2 regions of the Streptomyces sp. NPDC034103 genome follow, and region 1 is predicted to be linked to the other one. Evidence: riboswitches for the same ligand, from Rfam matches in the RefSeq annotation. Region 1 holds a riboswitch; the other holds the start of a gene.
What was found. A riboswitch is a leader RNA that binds a small molecule or an ion and turns the genes downstream of it on or off. The one in region 1 is predicted to bind cyclic di-AMP.

Region 1 (4,142 bases):
CCTCGGCGATGTCGTCGAGGGCGGCGAGGACCTTGCGGCCCCGTTCGGTCTGGAGGTGCTTGCCGGCGCCGGCGGCACGGGCGCCCTCCACCACCTCACCGTCGCGGTACTTGCCGGTGAGGAACCCGGCGGCCAGCGCGAAGTACGGCACCGCGGCCAGCCCGGCGCGCTCGGCCAGGTCCTGGAGCTCACCCTCGTACGTGTCGCGCGAGACCAGGTTGTAGTGCGGCTGGAGCGCCACGTACCGCGCCAGGCCCTCGCGCTCGGAGAAGGCGAGGGAGGCCGCCAGGCGCTCGGCGGAGATGTTGGAGGCGGCGATGTGGCGTACCTTGCCCGCCTTCACCAGCTCGTCGAGCGCGCCGATGATCTCCTCGACCGGCACCTCGGGCTTGTCGAAGTGGGTGTAGTAGAGGTCGATGTGGTCGGTGCCGAGGCGGCTCAGCGAGGCGTCCGCGGCGGCCTTGATGTTGGCCGCGGTCAGGCCCTGGAAGTCGGGGTGCTGGCTGACCTTGGTGGCGATCACGAGGTCGTCGCGGTTGCCGCGGGCCCTGACCCAGTTGCCGATGATGGTCTCGGACTCGCCGCCGGCGTTGCCGTCGGCCCACGCCGAGTAGGAGTCGGCGGTGTCCACGAAGTTGCCGCCCGCGGCCGTGTAGGCGTCCAGGACGGCGAAGGACTGCGCCTCGTCGGCGGTCCAGCCGAAGACGTTGCCGCCGAGGGAGAGCGGGAAGACCTCGAGGTCGGACGTGCCCAGCTTGCGAAGAGAAGTCATGTGCAGGGTCAACGCCCGCGGGCGGGGCGCTCTTCCGCGACGGCCGCAAAGCAAACGCAAAACCGGCGGCCCTGACGTCGGGGGGTGTGCGTCAGGGCCGCCGGTGCTCAGGAAGGGTGGAGCCTCAGGGCGTGAGCCCCTTGCTGCGCAGCCACGCCATCGGGTCGATGCCGCCGGACGAACCGCCGGGGTGGACCTCCAGGTGCAGGTGCGCGCCCGTGACGTTGCCGGTCGCGCCCACGCGCCCGATCACGTCACCGGTGGCGACCTTCTGCCCCACGCTCACGCTGATCGAGGACTGGTGGGCGAACCACACCTCGGTGCCGTCGTCGAGGGTGAGGACGGTCTTGTAGCCGTACGAGCCGTCCCAGCCCGCCTGCGTGATGGTGCCGCTGTGGACCGCCTTGATGAGCGAGCCGGTGGGAGCGGCGAAGTCGAGACCCGTGTGGTAGCCGGAGGACCACAGGGAGCCGGCCTGCATATAGGTGGAGGTGATGGTGTACGAGGAGGTCGGCAGCGTGTACTGCTTGGCCAGCTCGGCCAGACGCTTGGCCTCGGCGGCCTTCTCGGCGTCCGCCTCCGCCTTCTTCTTCGCCTCGGCGGCGTCGTCCGCGGCCTTCTTCAGCGCGGCGGCCTCGGCCTTGGCGGCCTCGTCGGCGAGGGCGGTCTGGGTGGCGAGCTGTGCCCTGTCGGCGACCTGGGTCTGCTGGCTCTCGGCCTGCGCCATGATCCGGTTGCGCAGCGACTCGCCGGCGCCGGAGGTGGTGGAGGCCTGGATCGCGTCCGTGGTGGCCGTGGGGGCGGCCGTGGGGGCCGCGGCGAGGTCGCTCAGCACGGTGGCCGAGCCCTGCGGCGCCTCCTCCCCGCCCGACACGAACGGCAGGTCCGGCATCGAGAGGGAGACCGGCGGCTTGCCGGTGTTGGCGCTGGCCATGCCTGCCCCGCCGACGGCGGCTATGACGCCTACGCCCAGGACGGTGGAGCTGCGGGCGAATCCGCCGCTGCGCTGCTTGGTGACCCGGTGCTTTCCGCGTGCCGGTCGGACGGAGTCCTCGGTGGGATTCCAGACGTCCTGCGGACCCTCGTCGTGGTGGTAGCTGCCGTGGCCGAAGGCATCGGTGCTGCGCTGGCTCGGCACGTACGGGGCCTCGGGGGCAGGCGGGTTCGACGCCACGTGGGCGTACTCCTTTCCTTCCTTCTCGCCTACCGGGTTAGCTGACGGGTTCGGAGCAGGAAGGTCTCCTACGCGCGTATACCGACCGTGGTGCCACGGCGGCGTTCGCACGATTCACCCCAGGGTGGTGGTTCCCCGGCTCCCTTGCGGGATTAAGCGCGTGAGCACGGAGCCGTCTCTTGTGACGGCTGGGACGACCGCGCTGCGTTATCGAACGTTAATAGACCCGGGGTGTGGATTCCAAGCTGTTCCGCTTGATCATTAACCTTTCTCGCCAGGACGTACAGACCTATGAGCGGTGAAAATCGGGCGAGTTGACCACGCCTCAGCAGGTCCACCGGCGTTGACGGCACGTCAGTCGCCATGCGGAGGGCGCCCGACCGGTCACCGGATGTGACCATGTCACGGTCGGCGTACGGCGAGCAGCGCCATGTCGTCCGTCAGGGCACCCCCGGTGTGCCGGCGCACCTCCGCCGCGAGCGCGGACAGCAGCGCCCCCGGATCGCGGAAGGCGCGTCCCGCGAGCCGCGCCGCCGGGTCGTAGAACTCCCCGTGCCGGTCCCGGGCCTCGGAGAGCCCGTCGGTGTACAGCAGCAGCGTCGCCCCGACCGGGAAGGCGACCTCCTCGGCGCGGTCCGGCCAGGTCCCCAACTCGCCCATCCCGAGCGGCAGCGCGGCCTCGGCGGCGGGCAGCGACCGCACGGTGCCGTCGGGACACAGCAGCAGCGGCGGCGGATGGCCGCGGTTGAGGATCCGGACCAGCCCGTCACCGTGGGGCAGTTCGGCGAGGACGACGGTGGTGAACCCCTCGAAGGCGTCCAGCCCCTCGCGCCGGGTCCCCTCCCGGGCCAGCGCCCGCTCCAGCCGCCGCGCGACCGCCTCCAGGCCCGCCTCCTGCTCGGCGGCCTCCCGGAACGCCCCGATGACGACGGCGACGGCCGCCACCGCGCCCATGCCCTTGCCGCGCACGTCCCCCACCACCAGCCGTACCCCGTGGGGGCTGTCCTGGACGGCGTACAGGTCCCCGCCGATGAAGGCGTCCTGCTGCGCCGCCTCGTAGCGCACCGCGATGTCGAAGCCGGCGATCCGGTCGGCGGGGCCGGGCAGCACGGCCCGTTGGGCGGCCTCGGCGATCTCGCGCTGTGAGGCGAGCCGTTGGTCGCCGCGGTGCACCACCCGGTTGAGGACGGTGGCCAGCACGGCGACGGTGGCCACGGTGAGCACCTCGGTGAGGGCGTCCGCGTCCACCTGGAGGCCGTAGCGCAGATGCACGGCGAAGGCGGCGACCAGCGCCACGGCCCCGGTGGCCACGGTGCCGAGCAGCGGGTACAGGGGCGCGGCGACCAGCGGGGCGGCGGTGAAGAAGGGGATCGCGGTGAACGCGCGGGGGGTCAGGAGGTCGTAGAGGATCCCGCCGGCGATCAGTACGGCGGGCAGCATCCGCAAGAGGGCGGAGATGTGCCGCCCCTCCTCCGCCTCCTGGTCCACGCCCCCAGGTTTCCCGGAGCCGGGCGGGGCGGCGAGCGGTGTGGCCCGACCGGGGGAAACGCTCAGGGCCGGAGTCCATGAACTGGACTCCGGCCCTGGGCCTTCAGTAGCGGGGACAGGATTTGAACCTGCGACCTCTGGGTTATGAGCCCAGCGAGCTACCGAGCTGCTCCACCCCGCGTCGTTGAAACCAGCATACGCCATCCGCGGGACGCTCAGCACCACGGTAGGGCCGCGGCGCCACTGACCTGCGTTTTCAGCTGCCGGGGTTGCCCGCGTGGGTGAGGGTCTCCCAGGAGACGAAGAGGTCATCGGTGCCCGCGGGACGGGTCTCCTCGGCGAGCCGGTGGGCGGCCGGGACAAAGACGTCGAGGCGGTTCTCCAGGTGGTTGAGGGCCACCTCCAGGTCCGGGCCCATGGTCCGCTCCACCTTGCCGCCGCACAGCCACGCGGGCGCGGGCTGGCCGGCCTGGTACCGGGCGTGGAGGTCGAGCGCCGCCTTCAGCCGGTCCTCGACCTCGCCGTAGAGGTCGACGCCCTGGTGCCAGGCGGTCTCGGCGATGTGGGCGGTGGCGGCGATCGAGTAGCCGACGTGCTTGAGGTTGCGGCAGGTCTCCTGCGAGACGCCGTCCTTGTACGTCTTCTGCCCGAACCAGTACGCCGTCAGCTTGGCGGGTGTGTTCACGCCCGCCCCCTTGGGCGTGAGCG
Region 2 (4,142 bases), on a different contig from region 1:
GTCCTCCTGGACGCCCCGCTGGACGCCGAGCCGGCCGGTCTCGACGGTGTGGCCACGATCATGGCGCGGGCCTTCTCCGAGGGCACCGACAAGCACACCGCCGAGGAGTTCGCCGCCGAGCTGGAGCGCTGCGGCGCCACCCTGGACGCGCACGCCGACCATCCCGGCGTCCGCCTGAGCCTCGAGGTCCCGGCGTCCCGCCTGCCCAAGGGGCTCGGTCTGCTGGCCGACGCCCTCAGGGCGCCCGCGTTCGCCGACAGCGAGGTCGAGCGGCTGGTCACCAACCGGCTCGACGAGATCCCGCACGAGCTCGCCAACCCCTCCCGGCGGGCCGCCAAGGAGCTGTCCAGGACCCTGTTCCCGGCGGACCTGCGCATGTCGCGCCCGCGCCAGGGCACCGAGGACACCGTCCGCGCCATCGACTCCGCGGCCGTACGCGCCTTCTACGAGAAGCACGTCCGCCCCGCCACCGGCACCGTCGTGGTCGTCGGCGACCTCACCGGCATCGACCTCGACGCGCTGCTCGGTGACACCCTCGGTTCCTGGACCGGCTCCTCGGCCGAGGCGCGGCCGGTGCCGCCGATCACCGCCGACGACACCGGCCGGGTCGTCATCGTGGACCGCCCCGGCGCCGTCCAGACGCAGCTGCTGATCGGCCGGATCGGCGCCGACCGGCACGACCGCGTGTGGCCCGCCCAGGTGCTCGGCACGTACTGCCTCGGCGGCACCCTCACCTCCCGCCTGGACCGCGTCCTGCGCGAGGAGAAGGGCTACACCTACGGCGTGCGCTCCTTCGGGCAGGTCCTCCGCTCCGCCCCGGACGGCACGGGCGCCGCGATGCTCGCCATCAGCGGCTCCGTCGACACCCCGAACACCGGTCCCGCCCTGGAGGACCTGTGGACGGTGCTGCGCACCCTCGCCGCGGAAGGTCTCACCGACGCCGAGCGGGACGTCGCCGTGCAGAACCTCGTCGGGGTGGCCCCGCTGAAGTACGAGACCGCGGCGGCCGTCGCGAGCACGCTGGCCGACCAGGTCGAGCAGCACCTGCCCGACGACTACCAGGCCACCCTGTACCGGCAGCTCGCCGCCACCGGCACCGTCGAGGCCACCGCGGCCGCCGTGAACGCCTTCCCGGTGGACCGTCTGGTGACGATCCTGGTCGGCGACGCGTCCGCCATCAGGCAGCCCGTGGAGGCCCTCGGCATCGGTGAAGTCACCGTCGTCACGGCCGAGTAGGGGCACGCGCGCGTGGGAGCCCTGGTGACTTGAGTGTCACCAGGGCTCCTTAATGTCCGAATTGAAGGTCAGTCGCCTGTTTGCCCTGTGGGATGCGCTACAAAAGCCGTGATCCGTTTGGGGATTGAAAGTGGCCCCGTTTAGCGTCTTCCCGGCTGTCCGTCAGGCACTGCGCCGCGCCCGCGGCACCGGACAGCCATCGCCGAGTCCCCGTACGGCGCGAGCCAGGGGAGCCGGGGACCCATCCGTAGTCCCTGGGGTGAATCGGACGCCCGCGCGTGCCGCGAGGGGGTCCGTAGGAGACCTTCCTGCTCCGAACCCGTCAGCTAACCCGGTAGGCGAGAGGGAAGGAAAGGACCAGCCACTACATGGCGTTCACGCGCGCCACCGGGAAGCACCGTCGTCCCAGCAGGATGAAGCGCACCACCGCCCACGCGGCGGGGATCGCGGCCCTCACCACGACCGGTGTCATCGGCACCCTCGCCGCCCCGGCCCTCGCCGCGGAGCCCGCGGCCGAGCAGACCGGACTCACCCCGGTCATCACCCTCGGCGACTCGGTCGCCGCCCAGATCGACGCCCAGGCCGAGGCCCAGGAGCAGGCAGCCGTCGAGGCCGCCCAGCAGAAGGCCGAGGAGGAGGCACGCCGGCAGGCCGCCGCCAAGGCCAAGAAGGAGCGCGAGGCCAAGGAGCGCGCCGCCCGCGCGGCCGCCGAACGCAAGCGCCTGAACACCTTCGTCAGCCCGATCGCCGGCTCCTACATCTCCACCGGCTACAAGGCCGGCGGCGCGGTGTGGTCCTCCGGCAGCCACACCGGCGTGGACTTCCACGCCGCCAGCGGCACCTCCGTGGTCGCGGTCGGCTCCGGCACGGTCGTCGAGGCCGGCTGGGGCGGGTCCTACGGCAACAACGTCGTGATCAAGATGCACGACGGCACGTACACCCAGTACGGCCACCTGTCGTCCATCGGCGTCTCGGTGGGCCAGACGGTCACCCCGGGCCAGCAGATAGGCCTGTCCGGCGCGACCGGCAACGTCACGGGGCCGCACCTGCACTTCGAGGCCCGCATGACGGCGGAGTACGGCTCGGACATCGACCCCGTCGCCTACCTCCGTTCGCACGGTGTGAACGTCTGACGACGGACGCGAGACCTCTTCGGAACCCCGGCCCACCGGCCGGGGTTTCGTCGTTTCCGCCGCGCCGCTGTCCAAAAAATATCCATGGATTCCGGCCCGCCATCGGAAATTCCCGCTCTTTGCAATAGAGTCACTGAACACACGTCAATCGTCGACGTTTCACGGGGATTAAAGCGGAGGTCGGTCATGCGTATTCCGGCGCACTCGGTATGCACCGCGATCAGGGACGACATCGTCGCCGGTGTCTACGAGCGCGGCAGCCGGCTCACCGAGGAACTCCTCGCGCGCCGCTACGGCGTCTCCCGCGTCCCCGTCCGGGAGGCCCTGCGCACGCTGGAGGCCGAGGGGTTCGTGGTGACCCGGCGGCACGCGGGCGCGTGCGTGGCCGAACCGACCGAGCAGGAGGCGGCCGACCTGCTGGAGATGCGGATGCTCCTGGAGCCGCTCGGCGCCTCGCGGGCCGCCCAGCGGCGCACCGAGGCGCATCTGAAGGTGCTGCGTGGCCTGGTCAGGCTGGGGCAGGAGCGGGCCAGGCGGGGCAACAGCGATGACCTGCGGTCCCTGGGCGGCTGGTTCCACGAGACGCTCGCCCAGGCCTCCGGCAGCCCGGCGCTGGCCTCGGTGCTGACCCAGTTGCGCCACAAGATCTCCTGGATGTACGCGGTGGACGCGCCGGCCGACCCCGTCGAGTCCTGGGCGGAGCACGGCGCGATCGTCGACGCGGTGGGCCGCGGGGACGGGGAACGCGCGCGTGCGGTCACCGCGCTGCACACGGAGCGTTCGACGGCCGCCCACCGCCTCAGGTTCGGCTCCGCGGGAGACCGGCCCGAGCGTGTGAGGAACTCGCAACATCCCGTAAACACGCCGAGCCTGCGGCATTAACAAGAGGGCCGTATACAAAGGGGCAGTAATTCACGGGGGCCTATTTATGCTGCCTGCGCACGTGAATTCACCGAGTGCGTGCGGAGAAAAGAAAGGGCCCGTCCGATAATTCGGACGAGCCCTTCGGTCATGCCGTGATCAGACGGTCTCGGGGAGTTCCTCGAGACCCTCCGAGACCAGCTTCGCCAGCCGGTCGAGGGCGGCGTCCGCGCCCTCGGCGTCGGAGGCGAGCACGATCTCCTCGCCGCCCTGGGCGCCGAGGCCCAGAACCGCCAGCATGGAGGCCGCGTTGACGGGGTTGCCGTCGGCCTTGGCGATCGTCACGGGGATGCCGGAGGCCGTGGCGGCCCGGACGAAGATGGAAGCGGGGCGGGCGTGGAGGCCCTCGGCCCAGCCGACGTTGACGCGGCGCTCAGCCATGTGATGCTGCCCTTCGGTGTTCAGGGTTGTCTAGACCAGTTTCCCACAACGTGAAGCGTCTCCGGAGCGGACCTTCGTCCCGTCCGGGGTGAGTCGTCGGACCGCGGCCTCGGCCCGACGTCCGTCCCTCTCGCGATCCTGCCGCGTTCTCCACAGACTGCCTCGCGCCGTTGTCGTACGCGAGCCGTAACCTGGGGCCCATGCAGAGCTCGCCGGACCGGCACGAGTACCCCGCGCACTGGGAAGCCGACGTGGTGCTGCGCGACGGCGGCACCGCGCGCGTCCGCCCCATCACCGTTGATGACGCCGAGCGCCTGGTCAGCTTCTACGAGCAGGTCTCCGACGAGTCGAAGTACTACCGCTTCTTCGCGCCGTACCCTCGCCTGTCCGCCAAGGACGTCCACCGCTTCACGCACCACGACTTTGTGGACCGGGTGGGACTCGCCGCCACGGTCGGAGGCGAGTTCATCG

Region 2: linked by a shared signal. The riboswitch ahead of ACZ56U_RS02685 (M23 family metallopeptidase) and the one ahead of ACZ56U_RS09310 (M23 family metallopeptidase) in region 1 are both predicted to bind cyclic di-AMP.

What each region holds. Positions count from the first base shown of each region.
Region 1 is NZ_JBVISS010000003.1:661,688-665,829, reverse strand. It holds gene ACZ56U_RS09315 (aldo/keto reductase) at 1-772, opposite strand, end outside; gene ACZ56U_RS09310 (M23 family metallopeptidase) at 897-1,946, opposite strand; cyclic di-AMP (ydaO/yuaA leader) riboswitch at 1,958-2,115, opposite strand; gene ACZ56U_RS09305 (PP2C family protein-serine/threonine phosphatase) at 2,349-3,434, opposite strand; tRNA gene ACZ56U_RS09300 (tRNA-Met) at 3,542-3,615, opposite strand; gene ACZ56U_RS09295 (alginate lyase family protein) at 3,691-4,142, opposite strand, start outside.
Region 2 is NZ_JBVISS010000001.1:610,185-614,326, reverse strand. It holds gene ACZ56U_RS02690 (M16 family metallopeptidase) at 1-1,236, shown strand, start outside; cyclic di-AMP (ydaO/yuaA leader) riboswitch at 1,427-1,592, shown strand; gene ACZ56U_RS02685 (M23 family metallopeptidase) at 1,605-2,369, shown strand; gene ACZ56U_RS02680 (GntR family transcriptional regulator) at 2,556-3,251, shown strand; gene ACZ56U_RS02675 (HPr family phosphocarrier protein) at 3,390-3,671, opposite strand; gene ACZ56U_RS02670 (bifunctional acetate--CoA ligase family protein/GNAT family N-acetyltransferase) at 3,872-4,142, shown strand, end outside.